Regions from separate parts of the Massilia sp. TWP1-3-3 genome, predicted to be linked through region 4. Evidence: predicted binding sites of a transcription regulator. Region 4 holds the regulator's gene; each other region holds the start of a gene.
What was found. The regulator FNR, encoded in region 4, switches genes on or off when oxygen is low (the NO sensors DNR and NnrR bind a similar motif). The targets are predictions, from matches to a motif close to TTGATNNNNATCAA.

Region 1: a site for FNR is predicted at 4,684-4,697, ahead of ACP7D4_RS18420 (OmpW/AlkL family protein). Genes of this name have one in related genera too.
Region 2: a site for FNR is predicted at 5,812-5,825, ahead of ACP7D4_RS23025 (universal stress protein). Genes of this name have one in related genera too.
Region 3: a site for FNR is predicted at 2,997-3,010, ahead of cqsA (alpha-hydroxyketone-type quorum-sensing autoinducer synthase). Genes of this name have one in related genera too.

Annotation. Positions count from the first base shown of each region.
Region 1 is NZ_JAFCWX010000019.1:98,970-106,369, reverse strand. It holds gene ACP7D4_RS18445 (hypothetical protein) at 116-292, opposite strand; gene ampC (class C beta-lactamase) at 381-1,544, opposite strand; gene blaOXA (class D beta-lactamase) at 1,579-2,385, opposite strand; partial or broken gene ACP7D4_RS18430 (M56 family metallopeptidase) at 2,455-3,264, opposite strand; gene ACP7D4_RS18425 (BlaI/MecI/CopY family transcriptional regulator) at 3,327-3,710, opposite strand; gene ACP7D4_RS18420 (OmpW/AlkL family protein) at 3,997-4,611, opposite strand; gene ACP7D4_RS18415 (hypothetical protein) at 4,829-6,550, shown strand; gene ACP7D4_RS18410 (glycosyltransferase family 2 protein) at 6,554-7,375, shown strand; gene ACP7D4_RS18405 (GtrA family protein) at 7,386-7,400, shown strand, end outside.
Region 2 is NZ_JAFCWX010000031.1:12,555-19,954, forward strand. It holds gene ACP7D4_RS23000 (tetratricopeptide repeat protein) at 1-186, opposite strand, end outside; gene ACP7D4_RS23005 (bifunctional 2',3'-cyclic-nucleotide 2'-phosphodiesterase/3'-nucleotidase) at 282-2,381, opposite strand; gene ACP7D4_RS23010 (DUF535 family protein) at 2,482-3,468, opposite strand; gene ACP7D4_RS23015 (heavy metal sensor histidine kinase) at 3,625-5,040, opposite strand; gene ACP7D4_RS23020 (heavy metal response regulator transcription factor) at 5,018-5,692, opposite strand; gene ACP7D4_RS23025 (universal stress protein) at 5,888-6,721, shown strand; gene ACP7D4_RS23030 (TadE/TadG family type IV pilus assembly protein) at 6,859-7,377, opposite strand.
Region 3 is NZ_JAFCWX010000006.1:38,878-46,277, reverse strand. It holds gene ACP7D4_RS07550 (ABC transporter permease) at 1-556, shown strand, start outside; gene ACP7D4_RS07545 (response regulator) at 587-1,588, opposite strand; gene ACP7D4_RS07540 (sensor histidine kinase) at 1,618-2,913, opposite strand; gene cqsA (alpha-hydroxyketone-type quorum-sensing autoinducer synthase) at 3,084-4,325, shown strand; gene ACP7D4_RS07530 (group II truncated hemoglobin) at 4,325-4,726, shown strand; gene ACP7D4_RS07525 (DNA recombination protein RmuC) at 4,727-6,040, shown strand; gene glp (gephyrin-like molybdotransferase Glp) at 6,444-7,400, opposite strand, start outside.
Region 4 is NZ_JAFCWX010000009.1:22,477-29,876, reverse strand. It holds gene ACP7D4_RS10825 (hypothetical protein) at 1-369, opposite strand, end outside; gene ACP7D4_RS10820 (LytR/AlgR family response regulator transcription factor) at 517-1,287, opposite strand; gene ACP7D4_RS10815 (sensor histidine kinase) at 1,280-2,548, opposite strand; gene ACP7D4_RS10810 (hypothetical protein) at 2,611-3,153, opposite strand; gene ACP7D4_RS10805 (DEAD/DEAH box helicase) at 3,206-4,459, shown strand; gene fnr (fumarate/nitrate reduction transcriptional regulator Fnr) at 4,484-5,245, shown strand; gene ACP7D4_RS10795 (hypothetical protein) at 5,404-5,625, opposite strand; gene ACP7D4_RS10790 (FixH family protein) at 5,634-6,167, opposite strand; gene ccoG (cytochrome c oxidase accessory protein CcoG) at 6,182-7,400, opposite strand, start outside.

The DNA.
Region 1 (7,400 bases), on a different contig from region 4:
CTGCCGATGTGCTTGGCGCCCAACTCAGCCCAGCTGAACAGCCGGTTCTTTTTACTCATCGGATCATTTGCAGGGAGCGCGCTCGAGGTGGTTCGTGTCGATCGATAGCTCTGGGTCATCCAGGTAAGCCGACAGGCCGACCCTTGCTGCGCGCCTGGCGGATCGCTTCGCCGAAGGCCGGGATGTGTTCGATCAGCAGGTTGCTGTCGGGATCGAACAGACGTACCGTGAACAAATAGGCTTGGCCGGGCACGCGGTTATTGCGGTAAGTGCTCATGCGGTAAGTGCTCATGCGGGCCAGTGTGCCCGCTGGCGCCGGATGCGGCGCCGATGCGCTCAAACGGATGGGGGAACGAATCGGGCGCGTGCGCGGTCGCGCTTTATTTGGCCATGAGCGCGAGCTGGACGAGGATCGCATGGGCTGCCTTGACGCGGGCCGGAATCGGGTAGTTCCTGTTTGAGAGCAGCACGATGCCGATTTTTTTCTGCGGTACGAAGACGATGTAATTGCCGAAGCCATCCGTCGAGCCCGTCTTGTTGAACAAGGTCGGGGTGGCCGGCGCGTGTGGCCGCTCCAGCCGTAGCGCCGGGTTCGGATCCATGATCATGTCGTACGCGTTTCCGCTTAACAGGTCATCTAAGGTGACGGGGTAGGGATACTGCTCCCATCCGAGGCCCTGCACCATGGCGCCGGACTTGAAGTAGCCCACGTGCGTGCCCGCGAGCGCACGCTGCATCGGTCTTGGCAGGCCCGCAGGATCGATGTTCGCCTGCACGAAGCGGATCATGTCGGCCGCGGTCGACGTCAGGCCATAGTTTTGCCTGGCCAGCACGCCGGGGTTCATCCGGACCGGCTTGCTCTCCTTGTTGTACCCCCATGCGTAACGGCCCATTTCGCTGGCAGGCAACTGGAAATAGGTATTCTTCAAACCGAGCTGGGGAAACAGCTGCCGTTCCATGGCGTCGGCAAAGTCGGCCTTCAGGGCCAGTGCGGCGAGGTGCCCGAACAAGCCCAGGCTCGCGTTGGAATAGCGGCGCTGAACGCCAGGTGCCGCGTCCGGCTTCCATTGCTGAAAATAGTCTGCCATGGTGGCGTCGGTGACGCCGTCGGGAAACTGCAGCGGCAGCCCGCCAGCTGTAAAGGTGCCGAGATGGAGCAGGCTGGCCTTGTCGATGGCGCTTCCCTTCAGCTGCGCCATGTATGTGCTCGGGTGCTCATCGAGCGACAGCTTGCCCAGCCCTTGTGCGTAAGTCGCCAGGGTGGCCGTCAAGGTCTTGCTGATGGAGCCGAGTTCGAACAGCGTTGCCGCGTCTACCGGCGCCCTGCTTTCTTTCGAGGCGACGCCGTAATTGAAGACATAGGCCTGGCCGTCGATCGTGATGCCGACCGCCATGCCGGGCACGCCGTGCTCTGCCATCAGGGGATGGATCGCCGTGTCGACCATGGCCCGCAGCTTGGCCGGGGCCTCTGCCGCCCAGCCGGGTGCGGACAACAAGCAGGACGCGACAAGGGCTGTTGCCGTGCGTTTGAGGCTTTTTGACAAGATGATCAAGTGAGTTCCTTTTGCAAAATGTTGATCAGAGGGTTTCGAGGCGCCTTGCCAGATCGGACAAGAATGCCTCTTTGGCGCGCGGCCCTGCGGCGCTGTTTTCCTGGCGCCGGTCGAGCACGAGGCGGGCAAAAACCACGGTGCGCTGTCCCTTCTTGGCCCAGCCGACATACCAGCCGTACTGGCGCGTTTCGTCATCCTTGCCATTTGGCAGGACCGGGCTTGCGGTACCGGTTTTGCCGTGGACTTCCCAGCCATTGGCCAGCATCACGCGCGGCATGATGCGAGCTGTCATGTCGAGCGCGTTTGCGCTCACGGGAAGTCGCCGATTGAGCATCTTTCTCAGGAAAGCCACCTGTTCCACCGGCGAAATTTTCAGGCTTGAAGCGACCCACGACATCGTCAGGCCGTTTTCCTTGCCGGGGTCTCCGGACACATCGCGATTGCCATAGCCGAAGCGCGTCACATAGGACTGCAAGCGCGCCTGGCCCAGGTGCGCGGTAACTTGCTGGGCGTACCACAGCACGGAATTCTTGAGCCAGCTCGTGGGGTCAGTTTCCGCGCGCCAGGATGGGATATCGCCGGCATAGCCGGGCTTGAATGACAGTGCCGGGGCATGTTCGTCGCGCAGGATGCCGCTGTCATAGCCCATCAGGCTGACGACGATATTGAAGGTTGATGCCGGTGTCACCTGCTCGTCGCACCGGCCTTCGTCGGCCAGCCGCTGGCCACTGTCCGCGTCCGCCATTTCCGTGCAAGCGAACAACTGCCCGGCCTCGTCATGCCGGGCGAGCGCAGGCTGGAACGCAAGGCTGCCCATGACGACGCCGGCCATCCCGCCGATCGCGGCCAGGCGTGCCCAGCGGCCGCGGGCGGGGGCGGCTGGCGTACGGATGAGCGCGATCCGCTCCGACAGCGAACTGGGGCTGACGCCGCCAAAGGCCAGGGCGGCGCTCGCGGCATGGCGCTGCAGTGTCAGCTGCGCCACGAGCGCCGCCGCATAATCCTTGCGCGCGGAGCGCGAGCGGCCGCGCAACACCGCGCGGTCGCAACCGAGCTCCTGGGCCCAGGACAGGTTTTCGCGCAGCATGCGCATGAAGGGATTAAACCAGAACAGGGTTTGAAGGACGATGCCGGCGCACATCCATTGCAGGTCGCGCCGCCGCCAATGGGTCAGCTCATGTTCGACGATCAATTGCTGCTGTGCCGAAGCGAAGCTGCGCAAGTGCTGCGGCAAGAGCAGGCGTGGCCTGAACAGGCCAAACAGCATGGGCGAGATGGGCGCGTCCACTTCGATGACGGCCAGCTTGGGCGCGTGCGGCAGCGCTGGGGCAGGAGATCCGGCGGCGGCCAGGCAGTGCAGCATGCGCCGCGCCCGCAGCAGGGCGATGAGCGCATGGCCAAGTCCGGCCAGGTAGATCAGCAACCATGCGCGCGCGGCATTGGCGAGCATGGCGCGGGCCGGATCTTGCGGTTTTTGCACGGCAGGCGCGGCGCCGGCAAGCGGCCCTGCGGCAGCGGCAACCGGGACCGGCGCGAACGCCGTTGTACTGTCCATGTCGATCGCCGGCACCAGCCGCAGCCGTTCGCTGTGCGGCAGCAGGATGACCAGGAAGACCGCCACCACAGTCAGCTGGGCCAGCAGCCACAGGGAACGGTGCGCGGAAGAATCGGCCAGGCGACGGCACAGCGCGGTCAGCGCCCACACGCCCATCCCGGCGGCGAGACAGCCGCCACTGGCTAACAGGAAGCGCAAACCAAGCAAGTCGATGGCGCTCATTTCGCTTCGTCGCCGCCTTCGGGCCAGTCGTTGAGGAGCTGTTCCAGTTGCGCGAGCTCGGCGTCGTCTACCAGTTTGCTGCCTGTGAACATGGTCACGGGCAGGGGCGTGTCCAGCTCCATGACGCGCTTGCCGAAGTCGTGCGCGAACGCGGCCAGGGTGTCGACCTTGTCGAGCGCTGCCTCGTACACCTGGACGCCGTGCACGGCCAACCGGCGCACCGAACCCTTGTCGAGCATGCGTTCGAGCGTCTTGCGGGTGGACGAAAACGACCAGCCAAGTTCGTCAGCTACCTGATCATGGATTTCGCGCGCGCTGAGAGGTTGCTGTCGCCAGAGCGACTTGAGCAAGGTCAGTTCAGAAATCGAGGGAATTGCCATGGTTTGCTCCGCGTGCGACAGTTGCCGATATTGTGCGACAACTGTCACATCCAAGTCAACAGGCGATGTGGGATTTTTCTACGTCTGGCGATGAGATGAAGATGGTCCATTCATTTTTTCAGGATGTGGTTTCCATTAGTTCCTGCAAAACTTCCAAAGCAAGAGAGCGATCACTCCTGCCTGTGCCTCGCTGATGATTGTTATCGCCGCAGCGCAGGCGTAAAAAAGCCCTGCAACTTATTCACTTGCAGGGCTTTTTGTTTCCTCGGCCGGGACGGCGCTTGCTTTAGAAGCGGTAGCCAACGCCCAGCGCGACCATCGTCGGATCAACCTTGAGCTTGCTCACGGTGGTGCCAGCAACGATCACGTCGCTGCGAATATTGACGCGCTTGACGTCCAGGTTGAGCGACCATTTGTCATTGATTTTATAGTCGATGCCAGCCTGCAAGGCCAGTCCGACGCTGTGGCTTTCCAGGTCCCCTGCACCATCTAACAAGTTCACGCTCGAAATGCGCGTGAAGTTGACGCCGACACCCACGTAAGGCGTGAACTGGCCGATCGCATCGAAGTGGTACTGGCCCAGCAGCGTTGGCGGCAGGTGCTTGAAGCTGCCGGCCAGCGCGCCGTCGATGAACACGTCATGTTCTTGCGGGTAGGTCAGCACCAGTTCGGCGGCCAGATGCGGCGTAAAGAAGTAACTGATGTCGAGTTCGGGAATGGTCTTGTTGGACACCGAAATACGGTCGGACGCGCCGACACCACCGATCGGTGTGGATTTGTCGGCCGGATTGAGATGGGCGGCGCGCACCCGAACCAGCCAGTCGCCGTCTTGCGCATGGGCGCTCGTGCCGATCGCACCGAGCAGGCTGAGGGTAATTGCAATAAGGGAGCGCTTGATCATCATGTTTTCCTAGTTGTGGGTTGTTGCTTGTTGGTATGTGATACAGCTTATTGATGTAGCTCAACTAAATCCTTGATGTGTGTCAAAATTTTTGATAACGCATGCAAACATGTATCACATCGCGCAAGGCCGCTGCGAGGCGGGTTTTGTTGTCCGCAAGCCTGTCCCACCCCCTCCCGACAAGTTTCGCTTCCTCATTACCGTCAAGAAAGTAATAATGTGGGTCGTGCCTCAGGGTGGAAAAATGACGTCGGCGAACAAACTACGATGGATGACGGGCGCAATGCTGCTCTCGCTGCTGGCCTTGGCCGGCGCGGCGGCCTACCTTGCCTTGCACCGCATCTTCCAGGTCGACGAAGCGCAAAACCTGTTCATGACGCATGTCGTGGCCACGCACCAAAGCAATCTCTATTTTTCCAACGCGCTGCTGTGGATGCTGGGGCCGATGTCGGCGCTGGTGAGCGCGCAGGAGGAATCATTCAAGATTTTCACGTCGGCGCGCCTGCTGTTCCTGGGCGTGTTCGTGCTCAACATCTATTTGCTGGCACTTAATACCGGCCGCAAGCTGACGACCTTCGCGGGCGTCGCAGCCCTGTTCGGCGCGGCCACGCTGGCGCCCTTGTGGGACTACGGGTTTGAAATCCGGCACGACAACCTGATCCTCACCGGCCTGCTGCTCATGTGGTGGCTGGGCCGCACCGCGCCGCGCGGGCGCTGGTCGTACGTCGGCCTTGGCGTGCTGTCGGTGTGCATGCCGTTCCTGAGCTTGAAGGCAATCGTCTATGTAGCCCCGCTCAGCCTGGCTTTCCTGGCGTTGCCCCCGCCTGCCCACGGGCAAGGCCGCGCGCCCCTGCTGGGCGCCTGGCTGCTGGGCGCGGCAGGTGGGGCCGTGGCGGTGGCGGCGGCCTATCTGGTGTCGGGCGCGTGGCCGGTGTTCCTGGCCGGCTTGCAGGCGGGCGCGGCCAGTGGCGCGACCGCCGTCCGGATGGATCCCGAGATGGCGCTGGGGCGATTGCCGCGCCAGGTTCCGCTGCTGCGCGAACTGGTGGCCATGGCGCTGTGCTGGGTTGTGGTCACGCTGTGCCGTGAACGGCGCGCTGCGCTCACCTGGGACGGCCTGCTGCCCGAGGCCTTGCTCACGCTAGGCAGCTATGGCGCACTGCTGATCAATCCGACGCCGTTCCCCTATAACCTGGTGAACCTGGTGCCGTTCGCCTATCTGCTCGCGTTTCGCTTCGGCGCGCCGCTGGTCGCCTTTGACTGGGGTTGGCGCCATGCGGGCGCGGCCCTCTTTGGCGTGCTGCTGCTGTGGCAGGTGCTTCCCTTTGCCGACGCCACCCGCCGGCACTTCGCCTACACCAACGAGCGGCAAAAAACCCTGATGGACGCGGCCGAAGCGCTGACCGATGCGCGCAAGGATCGCGTCTACGACGCCATCGGCATGCTGCCCACGCGCGCCAGCATCGGCTACAACTGGTACAACCATACGCTCAACAAGGCCGCCTTTGCCAATGGCAGCATCGCCTCGGTGGCCTCGATGCTGAACGCCCACCCGGCCTCGGTGATCATCCGCAGCTACCGGACCAATATGCTTCCCGACGCCGGCTGGCAATTCATCGAGCAGCGCTACATTGCGCTGAGCGATGATTTCTGGCTGCTGGGCGGCGTGCTCGCGCCCGGCGGGGGCAATTACACGGTGCTGCACCCCGGCCGCTATCTGGTGATGCAGTCCGAACTGGGGCGATTGCTGCCACTGCGCGGCGCACGGGTCGCTGGCAAACCGGTCGCGCAGCAACCGGTGGAACTTGCCGTGGGCAGCGTCAGCATCGGGGCGCCGCCTGGTGTGCGTCCGGCCGTGGTGTGGGTCGGCCCGCGCCTGGCCACGCTGCCGGCCATCGGCCCTGGCTATCATGATCGCTTGTTCATCAATTTCTACTGACCCATGCGCGCCCAAGCCTGCCTTCCGCTCGTCTCGATCTGCATGCCCATCTACAATGGCGGCGCCTATCTGGAGCCGGCCATACGCTCCGTGCTGGAACAGGGCTACGCAAATCTGGAACTACGGATCTTCGACGATTGCTCGACCGATGGCAGTTGGGAGCGGCTGCAGCAGATCGGCGATGCGCGCGTTATCCTCGAACGCAATGCGTGCAACCTGGGGCCGGAAGGGAACTGGAACCGGGCGCTGGGCGCGGCGCGCGGCAAGTACGTCAAGCTGTTCCACCAGGACGACTTGCTGCTGCCCGGTTGCCTGGCCGCGCAGGTCGACGCGCTGGAGCGCCATCCGCAAGCGGTGCTGGCCTTTTGTCGGCGCGATATCATCGGTCCGGATGGCAAAAAAATGCTGAGCCGGGGCGCGGGCCTGGACGACGGCCTGGTCGCGCTCGATGCGGTGGCGCGCCGCTGCGCGCGCCAGGGCACCAACATCATCGGCGAACCGAGCGCGGTGCTGTTGCGCGCCAGCAGCGCTGCCGCTGCGGGCCGGTTCGATGCATCGATCGCGTATATGGTCGACCTCGATTATTGGCTGCGCCTGATGGCGCAGGGACCGGCCTGGTACAGCGATGCGGCGCTGGCCGCGTTCCGCGTCTCGCCCGGCCAGTGGAGCGCGGCGATCGGCAAGCGCCAGGGACGCCAGTTTTCCCTGTTCCTCGACCGCCTGGCCCAAGGCGTGCTGCGCGGCCATGGCGCACTGGTCGCGTACGGAAAGCTGCGCTCGCACCTCAACGGGGTGCTGCGTTCCATCCTGTACCGGACTTTATAGGAGTGTGCCCGTGGTAGTATCCGCA
Region 2 (7,400 bases), on a different contig from region 4:
CGCACAGGCAGCCTCGGCATCGCCACTGTCTGCGGCCCTAAGCAGCCAGCGCATGCCGTCGGCCGCGCGGGCAGGGCGCTGCGCGTACAACAGCCCCAGCTCGCGCTGCGCCGCCACCGCTCCCTGTTCGGCCCATTGATGCAAGCGCCGCTCGGCGGCGGTTGATTGCTGTTGCGATGCCTGCATCGCGAACGCTTCAATGCGTGCTGCGCTCGGCGCCTGCGGCGCACAGCCGCCCGCCGCCAGGAGCGCTATCCACAGCACAGCGCAAGGGCCATGCCTCACTTGCTCAGGTCCACGGCATACTTGGCAAAGCCGCCACTATCGAGCGCGCCTTCGGCGACGATCGTGGTGATGCCACTGGCGCGTGCCAACGCCAGGTGGCCGGGGGCCGAACGCAGGGTCACCACACCTGCCGTCGCCACCTTGACGAAGCTCCAGCTGCGCGCGCTGCCATGCGTGGCCAGCGTGACCTTGCCGCTGGTCTTGCCAATTTGCCGCAAGTAACTGCTCACGATCGCCTGGTTCGCGTCGGGCGAGCGGATGATGGTCTTGGAACCGTCGATCCCGGGGACGTTGCCGCCGCCGCCTGCGCGGTAATCGTTGGTGGCCACGATAAAGTCATCCGTATCCAGCACGGCCTTGCCCAGGTAAGTCAGGTTGACGACGCGGCTGCCGCCCGGCTTGGTCACGTCAATCTGGTACTTGAGGGCATTGTTTTCGCCATAAAACACGTCGAAATTGTAGATTGTGCCGTAAGACGGTACCAGGTCCTGTTCACTCGCGAGCGCCGGGTTGATCTGTGCAAACTGTTTCGCGGACGCCTCAAGCCACGCTTTCAGGTCGGTGCCCTTGATCTTTACGGCTTGCAAATTGTTATTGCCGTACAAGTAGAGGTCGCCGGGGTTGCGCACCTGCAGGCCGACCGGTGCCGCCGCGCTGGCGCCGGGTGCCACATCGGTGAAGTCGGTCGGGCCGTTGCGCCCCGCCTTGAAGGGCGCGCTGCACGTGATCACGGGGATCGCCTTGTAGCTGGCCAATACCGGATCGGTGCTGGTGGCGATCATGTTTTTCACGTAGTCGAGCTGCGCCTGGTTGACCAATTCGATCGCGCTGACATCGCCCACCAGGGCGAAATAGGCCGACATTTCAAAGTCGGTGGACACGCCCAGTGGCTGCGCGGCATACGCCATGGCGGCGGCGTGCTCATTGGCGACGGTTGCGGCAATGGCGGCGTCGGCGCCGACGTTGGTGTTGCCATCGGTATATTTGAAGCCGCGCGCTTCAACCGTGGTCTTGGCTGGCTGGGTCACCCATTTGCCGCCCTGGTAAGCCATGGTCATCCTGATGATGCCAAGGCGCCGGCCCCAGCTTTGCGCCATGACGGTTGGCACGCCATTGACGAAGCCGTTGACGGCGTCGACACTGGCGGCGGCCGGAATGGCGGCGAGCGACGGGTCGAGGGCCGGGCCGCCGGCTTCCTTCGCTTTTGGAAAGATAAGGTGCGAGTGACCGATCAGCAAGGCGTCGATGCCGGTCTTGGCCAGGTGGTAGCTCTGGTTCTCCATTTTCGGGCTATACGGACTCATGTCCAGACCGCCGTGCGACAGGGCCACGACGACATCGGCGCCCTTGTTGCGCAGTTCGGGCACGTACTGGCGCGCCGCTTCCTGGGCGCCGCCGACGGCGAGCTTGCCGGCCAGGTTCTTCTGGTCCCATTCCAGGATCTGGGGCGGCACGAAACTCATGATGCCGATGTTGAACTTGACCTTCAGCTTGCCGCCGTCCGGGGCGGTCGCGTCGAAATCGCGCGCCAGCAGCGCGTAGGGGGCGAAGATCGGTTTCGCGCTAGCCACCCCAGTTACGTTGGACAATACGAGCGGGTAGGCCGGCGCGCCGCAAGCGCCAGCCGGTTTGCTCACGCCGGGGATGCCAAACTCGGTGTTGGTAACCTGGCTCAGGAACGGCAGGCCGTAATTGAATTCGTGATTGCCCATGCCGCCGCCGTCGAACTTGAGCGCGTTCATGGCTTTATGGATGGCTAAAGTCGCGCTGCACGGCACCGGCGTCGCTACTGCTTGCAGGTCGCCGAGCATGGTGCCTTGGATATTGTCGCCATTGTCGAGCAGTATATTGTTCGGGTTTTCGATGCGTGCGGCGTTAATCAGCGTGGCGGTGCGTTCGAGTCCGAGTGTGACGTCCGGCGTCAGCGCGTAGTAGTTGTAGCTCAGCACGTTAGCGTGCAGGTCGGTCGTTTCTAGCAGGGCAAACGTGACAGTTGTGCCTTCGGGAATGACTGGACCATGGTCCTTGGGGCTGCAAGCGGCCAGGCCTGCCGCCGCCAGGGCGACGATCCACGTTGATACTGGTTTCATTGGCATCCTTGTCGTTATGAGAACAAAGGCGCCACTCTAGTAGCCGATTGTGACCGTGCAATGACCGTGCAATGACGCTCAAGTACAGCTCCATTGGTGCAAGCAATCAGGCCAGTGCGCTGCAGGCAGCATCGGCCACGCTCACCAGCAAGTGGTGGCGCTTTTTCGCTTCCGAGCGCTTGCTGGACGCAATCTGCGTCAAGTCCGGCGGCGCCGGGGCCATGCAGGCCAGTGCGAAGTTGCCGTCGCTTTGGCGCAGCGCGCCAAGTTCGCGCCAACTAGTGTCATAGTCAGCCAGCACGCGGCCCTTGCGGATTTGTTGCAACATCACGCGGTTGGCGTTCCCAACCAGTACCAGCGAGTCACAGGCGAACGCGCTGCCAACTTGTTGTATCAGGCGCATCAGCAAGGTGTGCGGACGCAGGCCATGCCAGTCGCGTGTTGCCAGCCGGATCCGCTCGCGCGCATCGGGCGCGCGGCCGCCTTGCAGGCATCCCACGGCAAGCTGATGGTGCTGCCCCGCGCGCATCACCGTAAAGGCGACGGAAAAAATGACGGCGGCACTGTCGCACAGTTGCAAGACCAGTTCGCCCTCGCGTTCCATGCACGTGATGGCGACCAGTTCGAGCCGGTAGTCCAGACCCGATTTTCCGGTAAATCGGGTCAGCACGCGTGGTGCTTGCGCGGCGAGCGCCACGAGCGCGCCGAGCTGGCGCTGCACGATGAAATCGTAGTGCGCACACAGTGCGGCCACGCGTTGCGGGCAATCGAGTCCGCGAAACAGGTACGGGCGGTAGATTTTCTTCAGGATCGCCGGCTGCGCGCCGGCCAGTTGCGCCAGGAACAGCGACGAATTCCAGTAGCTCAGCCACGTACGCGTCGCGCGCCAATTGAAGGCGACCCTGGCGCCAAGCTTGAGCAGTTCGCGCAAGTATGGCAAGCCGGGGGGCGCGCTCGACAAGCTCGCATCCCACGCAATGACGGGAAGCGACAGCGCTATGTTTTTCTCGACGGTGCCGCCGCACACTGCGCCGGGCGCCGCTGATGGGGCGGTGGAAGGGCCAATCATGCTCGTAGGTAGGGCTTGGTTCACGCGATGTCCTGTGGTCAGTGCAGCGAGCGGCCGTCGTGGCCGCCCTCGGGCAAGCGCGGGCGCGAGCTGTACTCATGCTCGGCAGGCCGGCGTGCACCAAACCAGAATCATGGCATATTGACATGGCGGGAGCATGACCCGAAGCTGACCGTTTGGTCAGGTTGGGTTGGCGGCGACGCCCGGAAAGACCAAGCGCGCCACGGTGCCGCGCCCCGCCACGCTGCTGAGCGAAGCGCTGCCCCCATGCAGTTGCATAATGGATTGGACGATGGCCAGGCCCAGGCCTGCGCCGGCGCCATGGCCGGAACGGGCATGGTCGGCGCGATACAGGCGGTCGAAAACGTAAGGCAAGTCTTTGGCGGCGATGCCTTCGCCGTTATCGCTGACCGTGATCTGCGCGCCATGTCCGGACAGCGCTTCGAGCGCGATGCTGATGCGCCCGCCAGAGGGCGTATGGCGCAGCGCATTGATGATCAGATTGGCCAGCGCGCGCCGCAGCAAGCCTGGATCGGCGGCCAGCACGGCAGCGCCACTGATGTCAAGCGCGGTTTCCTGCTCATCGGCAAGCGCCTGGTAAAAAGCGCATACACTGCCGACTTCGTCTTCAAGCACCAGTGTTTGCTTGTCCGCGAACGACTCGGGCGAATCGGTGCGGGCCAGGAACAGCAAGGCGTCGACCATGCGCATCAGGCGCGCGTATTCTTCAGTGGCCGAAACGATGCATTCGCGGTAATCGTCGCCCGAACGCGTTTTTGACAGCGCCAGCTCGGCCTCGCCGCGCAGGATGTGCAGGGGCGTGCGCAACTCATGGGCGATATCAGCGGAAAAACGCGAGACGCGCGCAAACGAATTGTCCAGGCGTGCCAGCAACTGGTCGAAATTGGCCGCCAGGGGACCGAGTTCGCGCGGCCAGCCATCGTCTGCAATGCGGCGGCACAGGTGCGCGGCGCCCAGTTCGTCGATGATGGCCGCCAGGCGCGATACCGGCTCCAGGCTGCGCCGCGCGATCAGGTGGCCGCCAACGATGGCGACCCCCAGCGCGGCCGCCAGTACGCTCAACATGATGCGCTGGTAGGACTTGAGCGTTTGTTCCTCGTCGCTGCGGTCGATCGCCACCTGCACCGTAAAGCCGGACCCGGCGCGCACGCGCGAATACATCACGCGAAATACGGCGTCGCCTCGCCTCCAGTCCCGGCCGCGGTCAGGCTTGCCCGAAACGGCATCCAACGCGGCCGCCGAATTGCCCGTCAAATTGCCGCCCTGCGCCGCCGTTTCCATCAATTGCTTGCCTTCGGCATCCAGGACCCGCATGGACGAGCCGGGCAGCATCACCGTGTCGCGATGCAGCCCCGCCGCGTTGCTCGGGTGCAGCGTCAACAAACGGCTGATGTCGGCGATCTGGCCCGTGAGCCACTGGTCGTCGTCGCGCCGCAGGCAGTCGGCCAGCACCAGATACAACATGGTGCCGGCCGCCGCCACCAGCAGCAAGCTGAGCACGGCATACCAGAGCGTCAGCCGAAAGGCGATCGAGCCGCGCCGGCCGGCGCCGTCAAGGCCTGGCCTCGAGGACATAGCCGACTCCCCGCAATGTGTGAATCAGTTTGCGCTCGCTGGGGTCGTCGACCTTCCTGCGCAAGCGGCGCACGGCCACATCGACGACATTGCTGTCGCCGTCAAAACTGATGTCCCAGATCTGTTCGGCCAGCCGGGTCCGCGTCAACACCTCGCCGGCATGGCGCAGCAGGTATTCGAGCAAGCGGTATTCCTGCGGCGCCAGGTCCAGCAGCTGGCCAGCGCGGGTCGCCTTGTGCCGGACCAGGTCCATGTCCAAATCGTCCAGGCACAGCATGTCGGCCTGGCGCGCCGGACCGCGGCGCGCGGCATTGCGTACCCGGGCGTGCAGTTCGGAAAAGGCAAACGGCTTGATCAGGTAATCGTCGGCGCCCAGGTCCAGGCCCTTGACCCGATTGGCGACCGCATCCAGCGCGCTGAGCAGGATGACCGGTTGGCGCGGCTTGCGATGCTTGATATGCGCCAATACCGCCCAGCCGTCTTGCCCCGGCAGCATCACGTCGAGGACGATGATGTCGTAAGCGCCGCCCAGGGCCAGGTCGAGGCCTTCCACGCCATCGACGGCGACGTCGACCACGTAACCTTCCTCCATGAAGCCGCGCTTGACGAACATGGCGGTCTTCGGTTCATCCTCGATGATCAATATCTTCATAGCTTCCCCGAACGGCACCGTTTGCACAGGCGTATTCTCGCAGAAAAGTCGCGCCCGACTGCCATTGGTCTTTGCATCGGCCGGGCCAGACCCGATTCTGGTCAGCATGGTCGGCGAATTTGATGCACATCATGGATGCTTTTGTAACAAAAGCTGTACATTTTGCTGTGATCAAAACTCAGTGAGGTGCTTGCAATGTACAAGACTATTCTGGTTCATGTCGACCAATCGCCCCGTTCGGCCGTGCGTACCGATATCGCCGCGCGCCTGGCCGCGCTGCACGACGCCCACTTGGTGGGGGGCGCCGTCACGGGCCTGGCTTCCTATCTGTTTCCACAAACCGGGCTCGATCCTGGCACGCCTGCCATTGCGTTTCCGATCGCCGAACTGCATGCCGAAGCCGACCGCGTCCTCGACCTGTTCGACCAGCGCGCCAGCCGGGCTGGCGTGAACTCCTTCGAACGGCGCCGCATTGACGACGAGGCGGGGGCGGGCATCAGCACGCATGCGCGCTATTGCGACCTGGTCGTCATCAGCCAGTCGGCCTACGATGAATTCACGCCCCGCCTGCGCACCGATTTCCCGGAGTACGTGGTGCTCAACTGCGCGCGGCCGGTGCTGGTCGTGCCGGCCAAGGGCGCCATTGGCGAGGTGGGCACGCGCATCACGGTGGCATGGAACGGCAGCAGCAATGCGGTGCGCGCGATCACCAGCGCCATTCCCATGCTGCAGCGCGCGCAAGCGGTGAATTTGGTGGTGTTGAACTCAGAAGGAGGCGACCAGCACGGCGACACGCCCGGTGCCGACATCGCCCTGTATCTCGCGCGCCATGGCATCCGGGTTGACGTCACCGCCGCCCAGGCCAGCGGCGACGCCGGCGAATCATTGCTGTCGCTGGCGGCGGACCAGGGCGCCGACCTGATCGTCATGGGCGCTTACGGGCATTCCCGCTTCAGCGAGATCCTGCTTGGCGGGGCCAGCCGGACCGCCTTGCTCACGTCCCCGATACCGCTGTGGATGGCGCACTAGGCGCAACGGCACGCTGGAATGCAAAACAACCCGCACGCTCGGCCGAGACGGCGGGTTGTTTTAAGGTTTTTCAAACTTGTTGAACGCAACTGCGTGAACGCAACTGCGTGAATGCAACTGCGTGAATGCAACTGCGCCTACTGGGTAGTTGGTGATCCAACGTAGGGAACATTCATCTCCGCTGTCACCAAAACCCCTTGATCGCCAACGATGCGCCACGTACTGTCGCTGAAAAATTCGTCAAACATGAGCATCTGGACGGTGACACGGATATTCTTGGGCTGTTGCGGTCCGCAGGGGAAACCGTTACACGACACGCCGACATAGACGGGGGAGTCCATCCCGGGCCTGAGCTCAGCTAATTCGATGGTGGCAATTTCCTTGGCAATGGCCACGTTGGCGCCGAACATCGATTGATTCCAAACCTCGTAGGCTGGCACGCGCGCCAGGTACAAGGCGGCATCATGCGCCGCCTTTTGCGCTACCGAGTAATGCATCAGTACGCGAGAGATAAAAATCGGCAACGCGAGCAGTAGCAGGAGGACGGGCAGGATAATGCCGAACTCAATCGCCGCAACGCCGGCCTGGCGCCGCCTTGAGACCGGCTTATCTCCGGGGGGCAGGCGTTTCCCCGTCAGGTGCAATGTATCAGTCATGTTCTACGCTCCCGTTTCCTTGG
Region 3 (7,400 bases), on a different contig from region 4:
CATCATCAATCCGTCCGCGATGGCGAACACGTCCCAGACCTACATGACCGCCTTCCACCTGCCGCAAAACGCATCGGGACTGACCAATGAACTGGCGCGCGCCTATCCTAACGTATCGGTGATCGACGTCTCGGGCATCATCCGCCAATTGCAAGATGTGCTTGACCAGGTGGTGACGGCAGTCGAGTTCCTGTTCGCCTTCACGCTGGCGTCGGGAGTGCTGGTGCTGTATGCGGCTTTGATGGGTTCGCAAGATGAACGCACGCGCGAGTCGGGCTTGCTGCGGGCGCTGGGCGCCACGCGCCGGCAGCTGGCGCGCGCGCAGTGGATCGAGTTTTCGCTGGTGGGCGCCCTGGCCGGCCTGTTGGCCGCGAGCGGCGCGGCGGCGCTGGGGTGGGCGCTGGCAACCTACCAATTCAAGTTCGAATGGACGTTCAGCCCGACGGTATGGCTGGCCGGCGTGGTGGTGGGCGCCGCCTGCGCCGTCATCGGCGGCTGGCTAGGATTGCGCCACGTCCTCAGCCAGCCGCCCCTGCAAACGCTGCGCGAAGCCTGACCCCGGGTGCCGTGATGCAGTCGCGAATTGTTACAGCGCCGGTTCGCGCTCGTGCAGGTAGTCGGAAAACGAGGTGGCCATCTCCGCCAATTCGCCCGGCGCCAGCTTGAACAAGGCCCAGTAATATTTTTGGGCGCCCTCGCACACCTGCGCCGGCGCGATGTATTTGTGCCAGCCGGCCGCAAAGTCGGCCGAGTACATGCCGTCGCCTTCGCGAAACCACGGGATGATGCAGCGCTCGCGCAGCGCCACCAGCAACGATTGCGGCGCCTCGTTGTCGCAGGCGACTTCATAGTGCGACGTCATGCTGGCCTCGGTTTCGACCACCATCAACTGCGCCTGCCCGTCGGCGTCGTACATCAAGATGCCGGCCGGGTTCGAGAACACGTAATGCTCGACGATCCGCTGCTCTTTGAGGATGCCCTTGACCAGCTGCGCGAACACCGGGTCGCTGACAAAGCTGTAATTGTGCAGCGCGAGCAGTTCACGCAGCGGATCGGACCTGGCTGCGAAATATTCGCGCTGGAGCGCCACGATCTCGGCCTCGAGTTTGTCGAGCGCGTCGTCGTCGCTCTTTTTGATGTAGCGGTCGATCAGGCCGCGGTTGAAGGCGTCCACCGCCACCTTTTCATCGGCCACACCGGTAAACAGAATCTTCTTGCAGGGCAGGTGGGCCAGCGCTTCGCACAGCTGCACCCCGTTCATCTGCGGCATCGAGTAGTCGACCACGAGCACCGAGGGCGTCACGAAGCGCCTGCGCTCAAAGCTGATGCGGTGGATCTGGTCGACGTCGAAGGTGACGTTGGCCTGTTCGTGCGAATTGGGATAGGTGTCATAGCTGGCGCACAGCTTGTTTTGGTGCGCCTCGTCGCGCCCGCCCTGGCCCGTCAGCCACGCGATCGCGGAACTGGTGTCGTGGAAGGCTTTGCTGGCCAGCGCCGGGTCGAGCTGGAACGAGAGGCTTTTCAGGAAGCTGTCGCTGTCGTCGATCAGGACGGTCAGGCTGGGATGGTGATAAATCGGCAGTGGCATGGAGCGGTATCCTGACAGAGTGGGGGCGATTACTTTGCTTTGGCGAGTTGGACCGGGGGGAATTCGAGGACGAAAATGGTGTACGCCCACTCGCGCGAGACGCAGCGGATGCGCGCCTTCCAGGCGTCCACGATTTCCTTGCACAGCGCCAGGCCGATGCCCGATCCCGATTTGGGCGGGTACGAATAAAAGCGCTTGAAGATCATCGGCAGCTGTGGCGCCGGAATGCCGCAGCCGGTATCGATGAACAGCAAGCGCGGGGTGGCGCGCTTGCCGTCGATGATGATCCGGATGCGACCCTTGCCGGCGCGGTGCAGCGCCTTGAGCGCGTTGCGCAGCAGGTTGAGCAGGATGACGACCGACAGTTCATGCTTGCCGGCGAAGGTGAAGTCGGCCCGCACGTCGATCCTGACGGCGTCGCGCTGTGACTGCGCGGTGAACGGATAGCGCCGCATGACCGATTCGACCACCTCCTGCATCGAGACATATTCGTCCGCTTCAAGCTGCTCGTTGACGGCCGCCGCCGACAGCAGGAACAGGTCGACCATGTGGTTCATGTGGTGCACTTCGTGCTGGATGCGCGTCATCGCTTCGCTCATCTCGTGCCAGTCGGCAGGCGACGGATTGGCAGCCGCGTTCAGGCGCCGGTGGATGCCGCGTACATTGGCGTCCACGCTCACCAGGGGCGTTCGCAATTCATGCGAAACTGTGGCCAGGCCCTGCGCCATGCCGGCCAGCTTTTCGTTAGCCAGCACGCGCCGCCCGACCTTGGACACCGCCACCACGACAATGGTAAAGGCGTAGATCGGCAGGTTTTGCAGTACCTGGTGGCTGCTTAAAAAAGCCGGGTCGCCAACCAGCGCGAACAGCGCGCAGGCGGCGGCCACGCCGGTCGCAAACGACATCAGCGCCCACGCGGTCGAGAAGTGAAACAGCACGATCAGCGCCACCAGCAGCGACTGGCTCCACACGCCGGAGGCATGGTTCATCAGGAACAGGAAGGTGAACTGGAATGGCAGTACGTAGGTGACGGCCACGAACAGGTAAGTGTCGCGCAGCGGGCCCTTGAACAGCGTGCCGGCCCATGGCGCCGGCACGCACAGGGCCGCTCCCACCAGGCGCAGGGGCAGGCTCTCGTAGGCCTGCGGGAAGACGTAGGTCCAGATCAGGTAATAAGTGGGCATGCCGAGGCAGCCTATCCACGCCAGCACGATGTAGCGCCAGGTGGCGTGATCGAATTTGCGTTCATAGCGCTGCACGGCCCGCAGCGAACTTTGCTGCAGCCGGCGTCTGGTCGTTTCAAAAGTGCGGCTCAGCAAGCCCATCTGCAGCCATCTCGTAAGTTCTTGATATTTATCAAATTGATTCGCATCAATCGTAATCCTGTCTTATGTTGACAATGGATAACTTGATTTAGATCAAACATCGTCGATGTTGCACCAATGCCAATAATTGAAGGCAGAAAATGAAATTTCTTTTCTCAGGAGAAATCATCATGACATCTGCCGCAAATCAAACGTTAAACCCCATCCGCGCCGAATTGCGCATGCCTTCTTTCGTAACAAAGCGTATGGACGAGCATTATGTGACGCGGGTTCAACAACTGCTCGGCGGTGAACACATGCATGTGTGGAAGCCGGCCGGCGCCGGCGCACTTATGCTTGCCGGCAACGATTACCTGTGCATTGCCAGCGAGGGTAAGCTGCTGGCGGCCCAGGCGCGTGCGCTAGGCGCTCACCAGGGCATGCTGATGTCGTCGGTGTTTCTGCAGGAAGGCAGCAGCCAGCACCGGCTGGAAGCCAAATTTGCCGCCTTCATGGGCGCCGAGGATGGCATCCTGGCGCAATCCGGGTGGGCTGCCAACGTGGGCCTGCTGCAGACGATCGCCGAACCGGGCGTGCCGGTCTACCTCGACATGCTGGCCCACGCCTCGCTGTGGGAAGGCGTGCAGTCGGCGCAGGCGCTGGGCGTGCCTTTTTTGCACAACGATGCGGGCCACCTGGCGCGCCAGGTCGCCAAGCACGGCGCCGGCGTGATCGTCGTCGATGCTCTCTACAGTACCAATGGCAGCATCGCGCCGCTGCATGAGATTGTCGCCATTGCCGAACGCAGCGGCAGCATCCTGATTGTCGATGAATCGCATTCGCTCGGCACGCATGGGCCGCGCGGCGCCGGCATCGTGGCCGAACTGGGGCTGGCCGATCGGGTGCACTTTCGCACCGCCTCGCTGGCCAAGGCGTTTGCCGGGCGGGCGGGCTTTTTGACGTGCTCGAGTCACTTCAAGGGTTACTTTTTGTCGGCTTCGCGCCCGGCGATTTTCAGCTCCTGCCTGCTCGAACACGAGCTGGCCTGGTTCGACGCCGCGCTCGACTTCATCGCGCTCGCCGACGCGCGCCGCAGCGCGCTGCACGCCAGCGCGCGCACGGTGCGCGCCGGCCTCACAGAACTGGGCTACAACGTTGCCGACGGCAGCGAGCAGATCATCGCGCTTGAAGCCGGGCCGGAGCCCAAGACGCTGGTGCTGCGCAAGGCGCTCGAGCGGCGCGGCATTTACGGCGCCGTGTTCTGCGCCCCGGCCACGGCCAAGAACCGCTCGCTGGTGCGCCTCACGCTCAATGCCAGCATGAACGGGGACGACTGCGCGCGCCTGCTGGACGCCTGCGCCGACATGCGGCGCGAAGTGGACCTGGACGGCTGGTCGTCCACGCGCCGCCTGCGCCGGCTGACGCTGGTATGATGTCGGCCATGGATGAACCACAAACTTTATACAGCGTGATCGGCGGCGGCGAACGCGTGCGCGAACTGGTTGACCGCTTCTACGACCTGATGGAACTGGAACCGGAGTTCGCCGGCATTCGCGCCATGCATCCGGTGCCGATGGACAGCTCGCGCGACAAGCTGTTCATGTTCCTGTCCGGCTGGATGGGCGGCCCGGACCTGTTCGTCGAACAGTTCGGGCACCCGCGCCTGCGCGCGCGCCACCTGCCGTTTGCCATTGGCTCGTCCGAACGCGACCAGTGGCTGCGCGCGATGGCGTGGGCGATGGAAGACATCGGCATCGAACAGCCATTGCGCTTGCGCCTGATGGAGTCCTTCTACCAGACTGCGGACTGGATGCGCAACAAGGCTGACGAATAGATGACCGACACCCAGTTCTGGCTTCTGGCTGCGGCAGTGGTGCTGGTGCTGGTGCTGCAGGTGGCAGCGCTGTTGCGCGCCGGCGCCGTAGATGCGCTGGAGCGCCTTGAACGCGAGTTGCGCCTCGAGGTGCAGGGCGGCGCCCAGGGCACGCGCCAGGAACTGGCGGCGGCATTGGCGCAGTACCACGGCGCCACCGTCCAGCAGCTTGACAGCATGCGCCAGCAGATCCACGTGGCCAGCAGCAGCGGGCGCGAAGAGCAAGGGGCCACGCTCAAACGCTTTGCCGACACCATGAACCAGACCCTCTCGACGCTGACCGAGTCGAACGCGCAGCGCATGCTGGAAGTGCGCGCCACGCTGGAAGCGCGCATCAAGGACCTGCAGACCGACAACGGCACGCGGCTCGAGGAAATGCGCAAGACGGTCGACGAGAAGCTGCACGCCACGCTCGAGACGCGCCTGACCGAATCGTTTCGCCACGTCTCGGAGCGGCTTGAAAAAGTGCACCAGGGACTGGGCGAAATGCAGCAGCTGGCGATCGGCGTGGGCGACCTGAAGCGGGTGCTCACCAACGTCAAGACGCGCGGCACCTGGGGCGAAGTGCAGCTGGAAATGCTGCTCGAACAGGTGCTCACGGTGGACCAGTATGCCAAGAATGTGGAGACGATTGCCGGCAGCGGCGCGCGGGTGGAGTTTGCGATCAAGCTGCCCGGGCAAATCGACGGCGGCGCGCCGCTCTGGCTGCCGATTGACGCCAAGTTCCCCAAGGAGCAGTACGAACGCCTGATCGACGCGGCCGAGCGGGCCGACGCCGACGGCGTGGCCCAGGGTGGGCGCGAGCTGGAACGCGCGGTGCGGCTGGAGGCGAAAACGATCTGCGACAAATACGTCTCGCCGCCGCAGACGACCGACTTTGCGATCCTGTTCCTGCCTACCGAAGGCTTGTATGCGGAAGTGATGCGTAGGCCCGGCCTGGCCGACGACCTGCAGCGCACCTTGCGCGTGTCGATTGCGGGGCCGTCGACGCTGGCGGCCATTTTGAACAGCTTGCAGATGGGCTTTCGCACGCTGGCGCTGGAGAAGCGCTCGTCTGAAGTGTGGCAGGTGCTGGGCGCGGTCAAAACCGAGTTCGGCAAGTTCGGCGACGTGCTGTCGCAGACTAGGCTGACGCTGGAACGGGCGGCCAAGAACATTGAGAACGCGGAAGTGCGCAGCCGCCAGATGGCGCGCAAGCTCAAGTCGGTCGAAGCGCTGCCAAGCGAGGCCGCCCAGCTGATGCTGGGGCCGGAAGAAGACAGCCAGGGGCCGTAGGGCGGATAAGCGCAAGCGCAATCCGCCATGCGCCGTCGGCGACGCTTGGCGGATTGCGCTTCGCTTATCCGCCCTACGATGGCTTCTACACCAGCCCGTCGAACAGCATGATGTCGACCGTGTCGCCGGCGGCCGGAAGAAGACAGCCAGGGTCCGTAGGGCGGATAAGCGTAAGCGCAATCCGCCGTGCGCCGTCGGCGACGCTTGGCCGATTGCACTTCGCTTATCCGCCCTACGATGGCTTTTACACCAGCCCATCGAACAGCATGATATCGACCATGTCGCCGGCGGCCGGAAGAAGACAGCCAGGGTCCGTAGGGCGGATAAGCGCAAGCGCAATCCGCCATGCGCCGTCGGCGACGCTTGGCCGATTGCGCTTCGCTTATCCGCCCTACGATGGCTTTTACACCAGACCGTCGAACAGCATGATGTCGACCATGTCGCCGGCGGCCACGTTGCCTTGTTCGTCGTGCAGCACCACCATGCAGTTCGCCTCCGACATCGAGCGCAAAATCCCCGAGCCTTGCGAACCGGTGATGCGCACCTGCTGTTGGCCATCCTCGCCGAGCGCCAGGATGGCGCGCTGGTATTCGGTGCGGCCCGGCTTTTTGCGGATCGGCGCCGCCGCCCTGGCCTTGACCAGCAACAGCGGCGCCTCGGCCCCCATCATGCGCAGCAGCGCGGCGCGCGCGAAAAAGTAGAACGACACCATCACCGCCACCGGATTGCCGGGCAGGCCGAACAAGAATGCCGTATGGCCGTTCGCGGCGACGCGACCAAAAGCGAGCGGGCGGCCCGGCCGCATGCCGATTTTCCAGAACGTGACGTCGCCCATTTTGGCCATGATGTCGCGCGTGTAGTCGGCCGCGCCGACCGACACCCCGCCCGAGGTGACGATGGCGTCGGCGCCGGCACACGCTTCGCGCAGCGCCGCTTCCAGCGCTTGCGGCTCGTCGCGCACAATCCCCATGTCGATGATCTCGCAACCGAGGCGCGTAAGCATGCCGAACAGCGTGTAGCGGTTGCTGTCGTAGACGCAGCCGGCATCCAGCGGCTCGCCAAGCGAACGCAATTCGTCGCCGGTTGAAAAAAAGGCGACGCGCAGGCGGCGCCGCACGCGCACCTGCCCGATGCCGAGCGAGGCCAGCAAACCCAGGTCGGCCGGGCGGATGATCTTGCCGCTTTTCAGCGCCGCGCTGCCGGCCATCAAGTCTTCGCCGGCGAAGCGGCGGTTCTCGCCAATGCCAATGGAACCGGGCGCGATGGTGATACTGTGCTCAGTGATGGCCGCCACGTGCTCTTGCGGGATCACGCTGTCGCAGCCGGCCGGCATCACGCCGCCCGTCATGATACGGATACA
Region 4 (7,400 bases):
GTCGTAACGGTTCTCGTCGCGGTGGCCATCGCCCCCATGCGAGCGGCGATACTGCGGAGCATAAGTATTGTTGTACCAGCTGTCCTGCACAAAATAGACTGGCCGGCCGCAGGCGTTGTAGGCAGCGCAGTGCTTGCTCCACTTCTTGGCGTGGCCGGGCGGCACGCGCAGGTACATCGGCGGCGCGTTGCGGTATTGCGGCATTTGCTGGATGATCATCGGCTGCTGGTAGATCACCGGCGGACGCGACAGGTTACCCAGGTCGATGCTGCCGTAGTAGCCCGACTGGCCCAGCTGCAGGCTGAGATTTTGCGCCATCGCGCCGGCCGCAGCCGTCATGATCATTGCGGCGATTAGTAATTTTTTCATTGTGTGCCTCTTCGCAAGTGACGAAACGCCAATGGCGCCTGACCACAGGCAGCGGGCTGATGCCCGCTCCTGGTCATGCACGAAGTTTAACAGAGGCAACATGAACTTCTGTTCGCCAACACACATAGTTACCGCTGCTTACACGCATTACATGTTGCGAAACAGCGACATGAATGGCTGGCTGACCGACAGCGTCTCCGGCCGCGTTTTCAGCCTGACCATGCCCCTGCCCGCGTCATCGCGCGTGATCGACGCCACCGCCCGCAGGTTGACGATGGTCGAGCGGTGGATCTGCTTGAAGATCGCCGGGTCGAGCACGTCGAGCAGTTCGCGGATCGGTTTGCGCAGCAACGCTTCGCCGCCCGCCGTCATCACCACCGTGTACTTGGTGTCCGACTGGAAGTAGGCCACATCGTCAACCATGATCAGGCGCGTTTCGGCGCCCGCGCTGGCGGTCAGCCACACCAGCGGCGGCTCCTTGCCGCTGTTGGGAATGCTGCGGCCAAGCCGCTCCACCAGGGCGGCCAGCGCGGCGCTGTCGCCGGCGCCGCCGGCGATGCGCGCTTTCAAGCGCTGCACCGTGGCCGCCAGGCGGGCCCGCGCCACGGGCTTGAGCAGGTAGTCGACTGCGCCCTTGTCAAAGGCGTCGATTGCGTACTGGTCGTAGGCGGTGACGAACACCGCCTGGGTGCCGGGGCTGGCGTCGGGCAGTGCGGCGGCTACTTCCAGGCCGCTCAAGCCGGGCATGCGAATGTCTAAAAAGGCCACCTCGGGCTGGTGCAGGGCAATCGCTTCCAGCGCGCTGCCGCCGTCGTCGCAGGCCGCGACAATGTTCAGTTCCGGCCAGACCTCGCCCAGCAGCATCACCAGCGCCTCGCGCAGCAGCGTTTCATCTTCGGCAATTACGCACTTAGTCATGCTGCGCTCCCTTTTTGATCGTGTTCAGGGCGGTGTTGGGCACCGTGATCGTGGCCGCAACCCCGCTGGGAAAATTGGCCACGATGGCAAACGAGGCGGCGCTGCCGTAGGCCAGGCGCAGCCGTTCGCGCACATTGCGCAGTCCGATGCCGGTGCCGCCGCCCTCGGCCGAAAAACCGCGCCCGTCGTCGGCCACCGTGACCGCCACCGCGGTCTCGTGGGTGCGCGCCAGGATCCACACCGTGCCTCCGCCGGACTTGGGTTCAAGCCCGTGCTTGATGGCGTTTTCCACCAGCGTTTGCAGCATCATCGTGGGAAACAGCACGGCGCGCAGCGCAGCGGGGACCTCGACCTGCAGCGACAGGCGGCTGCCCATGCGAATTTTCAGAATGTCGAGGTAAGCCTGGGCCCGTTCGAGTTCATCGCCAATGGTCGAGAGGCTATCTTCGGTGCGCGGCAGCGAATGGCGCAGGTATAGAATCAGGTTGCCCAGCATCTCGTCAGCGCGGGCCGGATCGGTGCGCGTGAGCAGTTGGGCGCTGGCCAGCGTGTTGTACAAAAAGTGCGGCTCGACCTGGGCGTGCAGCAAACTCAATTTGGCCACCGTCAATTCCTTTTCGGTGGCGCTTTGGACCACGCTGGCCTGCTCGGCGCGGCGCAGGCCGGCCACGCGCCGCGTAACCGAGCGCACGATCGCTTCCGCGTTTTCCAGGTTGGTGGCGAAGTCGACGAAAAACCAGTCGCTCCAGGCTGAGCGCTCCGGTTCGCAAATGAGCGTCACGCTGCCGGCCTCGCCATTCGGCGCGACCGTCACCAGGATCTGGTTGAAGTGGGTGCGCAAGTGGCGCGTGAACTGGATTTGCACCGTGTCGCCACTGTAAGGGTCGATACGCTTGATCTTGGCGCGCAGTTGCAAGCTGTCGCGCGCGCTGTCGACCGACTCGATGCCCGGCAGTTCGCGCACCGCCGCCTCGACCAGGTCGAAGGCGGCTCCCGCTTCGAACGGGATTTCGATCTGGCGCCGCTGGCGGTTCGACAGCGAGCTGCTGTTGACTTCGCCGGTAATCAGGCGCACCCGGCGCAGGTGCGAAAAGGCCGTGATCAAGACCACGGCGCCGAGCAGCATGCCGGTCGCCGCAATAAAGCCGCCGGCGTCGCGCCCGATCGGTTGCAGCAGCGCGTCGTTGGCGATCAAGGCGCACAGGAAATACAGCACCATCCAGGAAACGGTGAGGCGAAACAGGAAAAAGAGGCTGGTCATGAGGGGTTCCGGGTCAGTAGTCGTAGGCGCAGCTTAGCAAGCGCGGTCCGTGACTTCCGGCATTATCCGACAGAACCCCGCAGGGGCCGACGGAGGCGGGAAAACCAGCCAATGTCATCGTCGACGGTCCTATCGCAGTAGCGCATCATGTCCTCCATGGCGGCGGGAGCATCCACACCGGCTATATTCTCGGGCGTGGTATTTCTGCGGCATAACAGCACACGGTTGACGATGGTGCCCGTTATCCAGCGGCAGCCCCCTACCTGGACGTTCGTATAGCCGCGACAGGACAATTTGAATGTCAGCGATTGCGCCATGCCAGCGGCCGCGCCGCCGAAACACGACCATAGGATGACCTTGCCCGCAAACGCTTTCGGCAGACCCCGTTTCTCGAGCAGGCGAGCCAGTGAGCGCGCCGAATGCGTATACCCGGCGTCTTTTTGAATGCGGTCGCCATAATTTCCATGTCCCAAAATCAGCAAGTCGTGATGCAGATGGGCCAGACTAATTTCCGGTGATGAGACATCGCTCCCCACATTGCCTTGAGCCGAAGGCTGGCAATGCAGCGTCGCGGCCGCGCTGGCCCACCTTTGTGGGACGGACACGGGCGGACAGGCTAAACTGTCGGCTCCATTCCCAACGCTGCAAGGTTTGCCCATGTCGTTTGCTTCCCTCGGTCTGATCGACCCGCTCATGCGCACGCTCGATGCGCTTGGCTACACGAGCGCCACGCCGGTGCAGGCACAGGCGATCGGCCCGGTCCTGGCCGGGCGCGACGTAATGGCCGCAGCCCAGACCGGGACCGGCAAGACCGCCGGTTTCGCCCTCCCGCTGCTGCAGCGCCTGACCATGGAAGGCGGCCAGGCGGGCAGCAACGCGGTGCGCGTGCTGGTGCTGGTGCCCACGCGCGAATTGGCCGAACAAGTGCACGACAGTTTCAAGGAATATGGCGCCGGCCTGCCGCTGCGCACCCATGTCGCTTACGGCGGCGTGAGCATCAATCCGCAAATGATGAAGCTACGCAAAGGGCTCGACGTACTGGTGGCCACGCCCGGGCGCCTGCTCGACCTGTACCGCCAGAATGCGGTCAAGTTCGACCAGTTGCAAACGCTGGTGCTCGACGAGGCCGACCGCATGCTCGACCTGGGCTTTTCGCGCGAACTGAATGAGATTTTTGCCGCCCTGCCCGCCAAGCGCCAAACCCTGTTGTTTTCGGCGACGTTTTCCGACGAGATCCGCGCGCTGGCAGGCAAGCTCTTGAACAACCCTCTGAGCATTGAAGTTAGCGCGCGCAACAGCACGGTGCAGCGGATTCGGCAGTGGGTGGTGCCGGTCGATAAAAAACGCAAGCCGGAACTGTTCTTGCATTTGTTGCACAAGCTGCGCTGGGGCCAGGTGCTGGTGTTCGTCAAGACGCGCAAGGGTGTCGACCAACTGGTCGACACCTTGGCGGCAAATGGCGTGGCGGCCGACGCGATTCACGGCGACAAGGCGCAGCCGGCGCGCCTGCGGGCGCTGGAGCGTTTCAAGGCGGGCCAGTGCAAGATACTGGTGGCAACCGACGTCGCCGCGCGCGGGCTGGACATCGATGACTTGCCGCAAGTGGTCAATTTCGACTTACCCACCGTGGCCGAAGACTATATCCACCGCACCGGCCGCACCGGCCGCGCGGGCAATGCGGGCCAGGCGGTGTCGCTGGTATGCGCCGATGAGGTGGACTTGCTCGCCGCCATTGAAATGTTCACGCGGCAAACCCTGGAACGCATCGAAGAGCCCGGCTTTTCGCCCGAGCACCGGGTGCCGCTGACCGATACGGCAGGCCAGGTCGTCAAGAAGCCGAAGAAGGCGAAAAAGGCCAAGGTGACGGGCGATGTTTTGCACGTGGATGTCCGCTTTTTAAAAACCCGATAAGCTGCGATGAAGTATGATGACTGAATGAATCAACCGAATCCCCCTGCAGCTGTATTAAATATCAACGTCTTGAAAGCAAGCTGCGCAGGATGCAGCATGCACCAATTATGCCTTCCCATGGGGCTCGACGAGGGCGAACTGAGTCGGCTGGACCAGATCATTGGCAAGCGCAGCCGCATTTTGCGCGACGAGCGCCTGTACCAAATGGATCAGCCTTTTCGCAGTTTGTACGCGATTCGCTTCGGCCATTTCAAGACTTACCAGGTCAATGCGGCCGGAGAACAACAGATTACGGGTTTTCAGATGGCCGGCGAATTGCTGGGAATGGACGCCATCAGCGGCGACCGCCACCATTGCGACGCAGTGGCGCTCGAGGATAGCGAAGTGTGCGAGATTCCGTTCACCCGCCTTGAAGACTTGTTCGGCCAGGTGCCGACGCTGCTGCGTCACTTTCACCGCATCATGAGCCAGGAAATCACGCGTGAACAAAACGTCATGCTATTGCTGGGCAATATGCGCGCCGAGCAGCGTTTTGCGGTGTTTCTGGTCAATTTGTCGTCGCGCTACGCGGCGCGCGGGTATTCGCCGACCAGCTTTCAGCTGCGCATGTCGCGTGAAGATATTGGCAATTATCTGGGCTTGACCATTGAAAGCATCAGTCGATTGCTGTCGCGCTTCAAAAAGCAGGGCTGGTTAAAGGTCGACAAGCGCGAAGTGACGCTGCTCGACCCGGTGATGCTCAAGGCGATGGCCGCCGGTACCGCGCAGTGCAGCCCGATGGCCTGAGTCAGGCTACCCGTAAAAGTCCCCCCACATCGTCGTCGCGCACGCGACGGACCCATGGAACATTGGCTCAGTTGAACCGTTCCATTGCCGCCAATCGTCGCCCCCGCGTTCACGCGCCGGCCGTCGTTGGTCACTTGGGCCCCATGGGACCCGACGACTCAAAACGGCGCCTTTCCATCGTCCGGCACCACGATCAAATACCCCGTCAGCAAGCCGGCCAGCGTGCAAAACGTCCAGAAGAAGAAAAACCCGATGCTGTAGACCGCCATCGGCGCCAGCGACGACAGCGCTTCCGGCTCGACCCACGAGAAGAAAAAGCCTTCAGCGAGCGCCGCGGCCAGGAACGATGGCCACAGCACCGCCATCGCCAGGCGCTTCATGCCCTGCCTCATGGCGCAATGGCCGCATCGGCGTCGATCGTCATCGACTGCTGGGCCGGAAATTGCCATTCGGCGGCCAGGCGCCAGTCGCGCTTGCCCCCTTCCACATTCACCTGCCAGCGTGCCTGCTCCAGTGCCGGCAGCGGCGCCGAAAAACGCCCCTGTGCATCTGGATACACGGCGAGCAAAATGTCTTTTTCAGGCAACGTCGAATGCGCCAGTCCGATCCTGAACGGGGTCGTGACCGGCTGCCCAAAGCTGGTCAATTCGCCCTGCATCGCATGCGCGCCGGCGTTGTAGTGCAGCGCCACCGACAGGCGCTGGGCGCTGGCCACGCGGTCGCGCCGCAAGTCCTGGTTAATCGCCTTGCCCTGCTTGTAATAGTCGTCGACCACCATCGCGTCCTGGCGCGTATAGGCCAGGTAACCGGTGTAGCCGCCGGCCACCAGGACCACGGCCGGCCCGAGCATCAGCAGCCATGGCCAGCGCTGGGCATACCATGGCGGCGCCGTGCGCAGCCTGGGTTGGGAAGCAGTTTGCATGCGGTTCTCCTTCATTATCTCGGTACGATAAATACGGCTTTTTCGGTGACCTTGAGCGAGGGCTGGTCGAGCGCGCTCAATTCGAACATGATCGCATGCGAGCCGCCCGTCAGGGCTGCCCGTTCGGTCTGCACCCGCACCGGCACGGCGCGCGTGCTGGCGCCGTCGAGCAGCACTTCTTCCTGGTCGGCCAGGCGCACCCCGGGCAGGCCGCTGACGACAATGTGGAAGCGATGCGCCGTTTCGCCGGTGTTCATCACCTGCAGGCGGTACACGTTTTCAATCACGCCGTCGCCCACTTCGCGCCCCATCGAGCCGCGGTCGCGGATGACGTCAAGCTTGAGCGGGGTGCGCAGCGCCAGCGCGGTGCCAAAGCCGATGCCGATCAGGGCCAGCAGCGCGCTGTAAATGAGCACGCGTGGGCGCACGATGTGCGCGCCGATCTGGCGCGCCGACCAGCCCTTTTCCATGGCCTGGTCGGTCGAATAGCGAATCAGCCCGCGCGGCAGGTCGATCTTGTCCATCACGCCGTTGCAAGCGTCCACGCAGGCCGCGCAGCCGATGCATTCATACTGCAGGCCATTGCGAATGTCGATTCCGGTCGGGCACACCTGCACGCACAGGGTGCAGTCGATGCAGTCGCCCTTGGTGCGTTCGGCCGTTTGCGCGCCGCGCGGCTCGCCCCGTTCCCGGTCGTAGGTAACGATCAGCGTGTCTTTGTCGAACATGGCGCTCTGGAAGCGCGCATAGGGGCACATGTATTTGCACACCTGCTCGCGCAGCCAGCCCGCGTTGCCGTAGGTGGCGAGCGCGTAAAAGCCGATCCAGAACCATTCCCACGGCCCCAGGCTGAGCGCGCCAATGCCCGCCATCATCGAGCGCATGGGCGCAAAGTAACCGACGAACGAGATCCCGGTCCACAGCGCCACCAGCCACCAGGCGCTGTGTTTGGCGCTCTTGCGCCAGATCTTGTCCAGCGTCCAGGGTTGGCGGTCGAGCCGGATGCGGGCGCTGCGCGCGCCTTCGATCTTGCGCTCGATCCACATGAAAATTTCGGTGTACACCGTTTGCGGACAGGCAAAGCCGCACCACACGCGCCCGGCCACGGCCGTCACCAAAAACAGCAGCCAGGCGCAGATGATCAGCAGCGCAGCGAGGTAAATGAAGTCCTGCGGCCACAGCACCAACCCAAAGATGTAGAACTTGCGCGCGGCCAGGTCGAACAGGACCGCC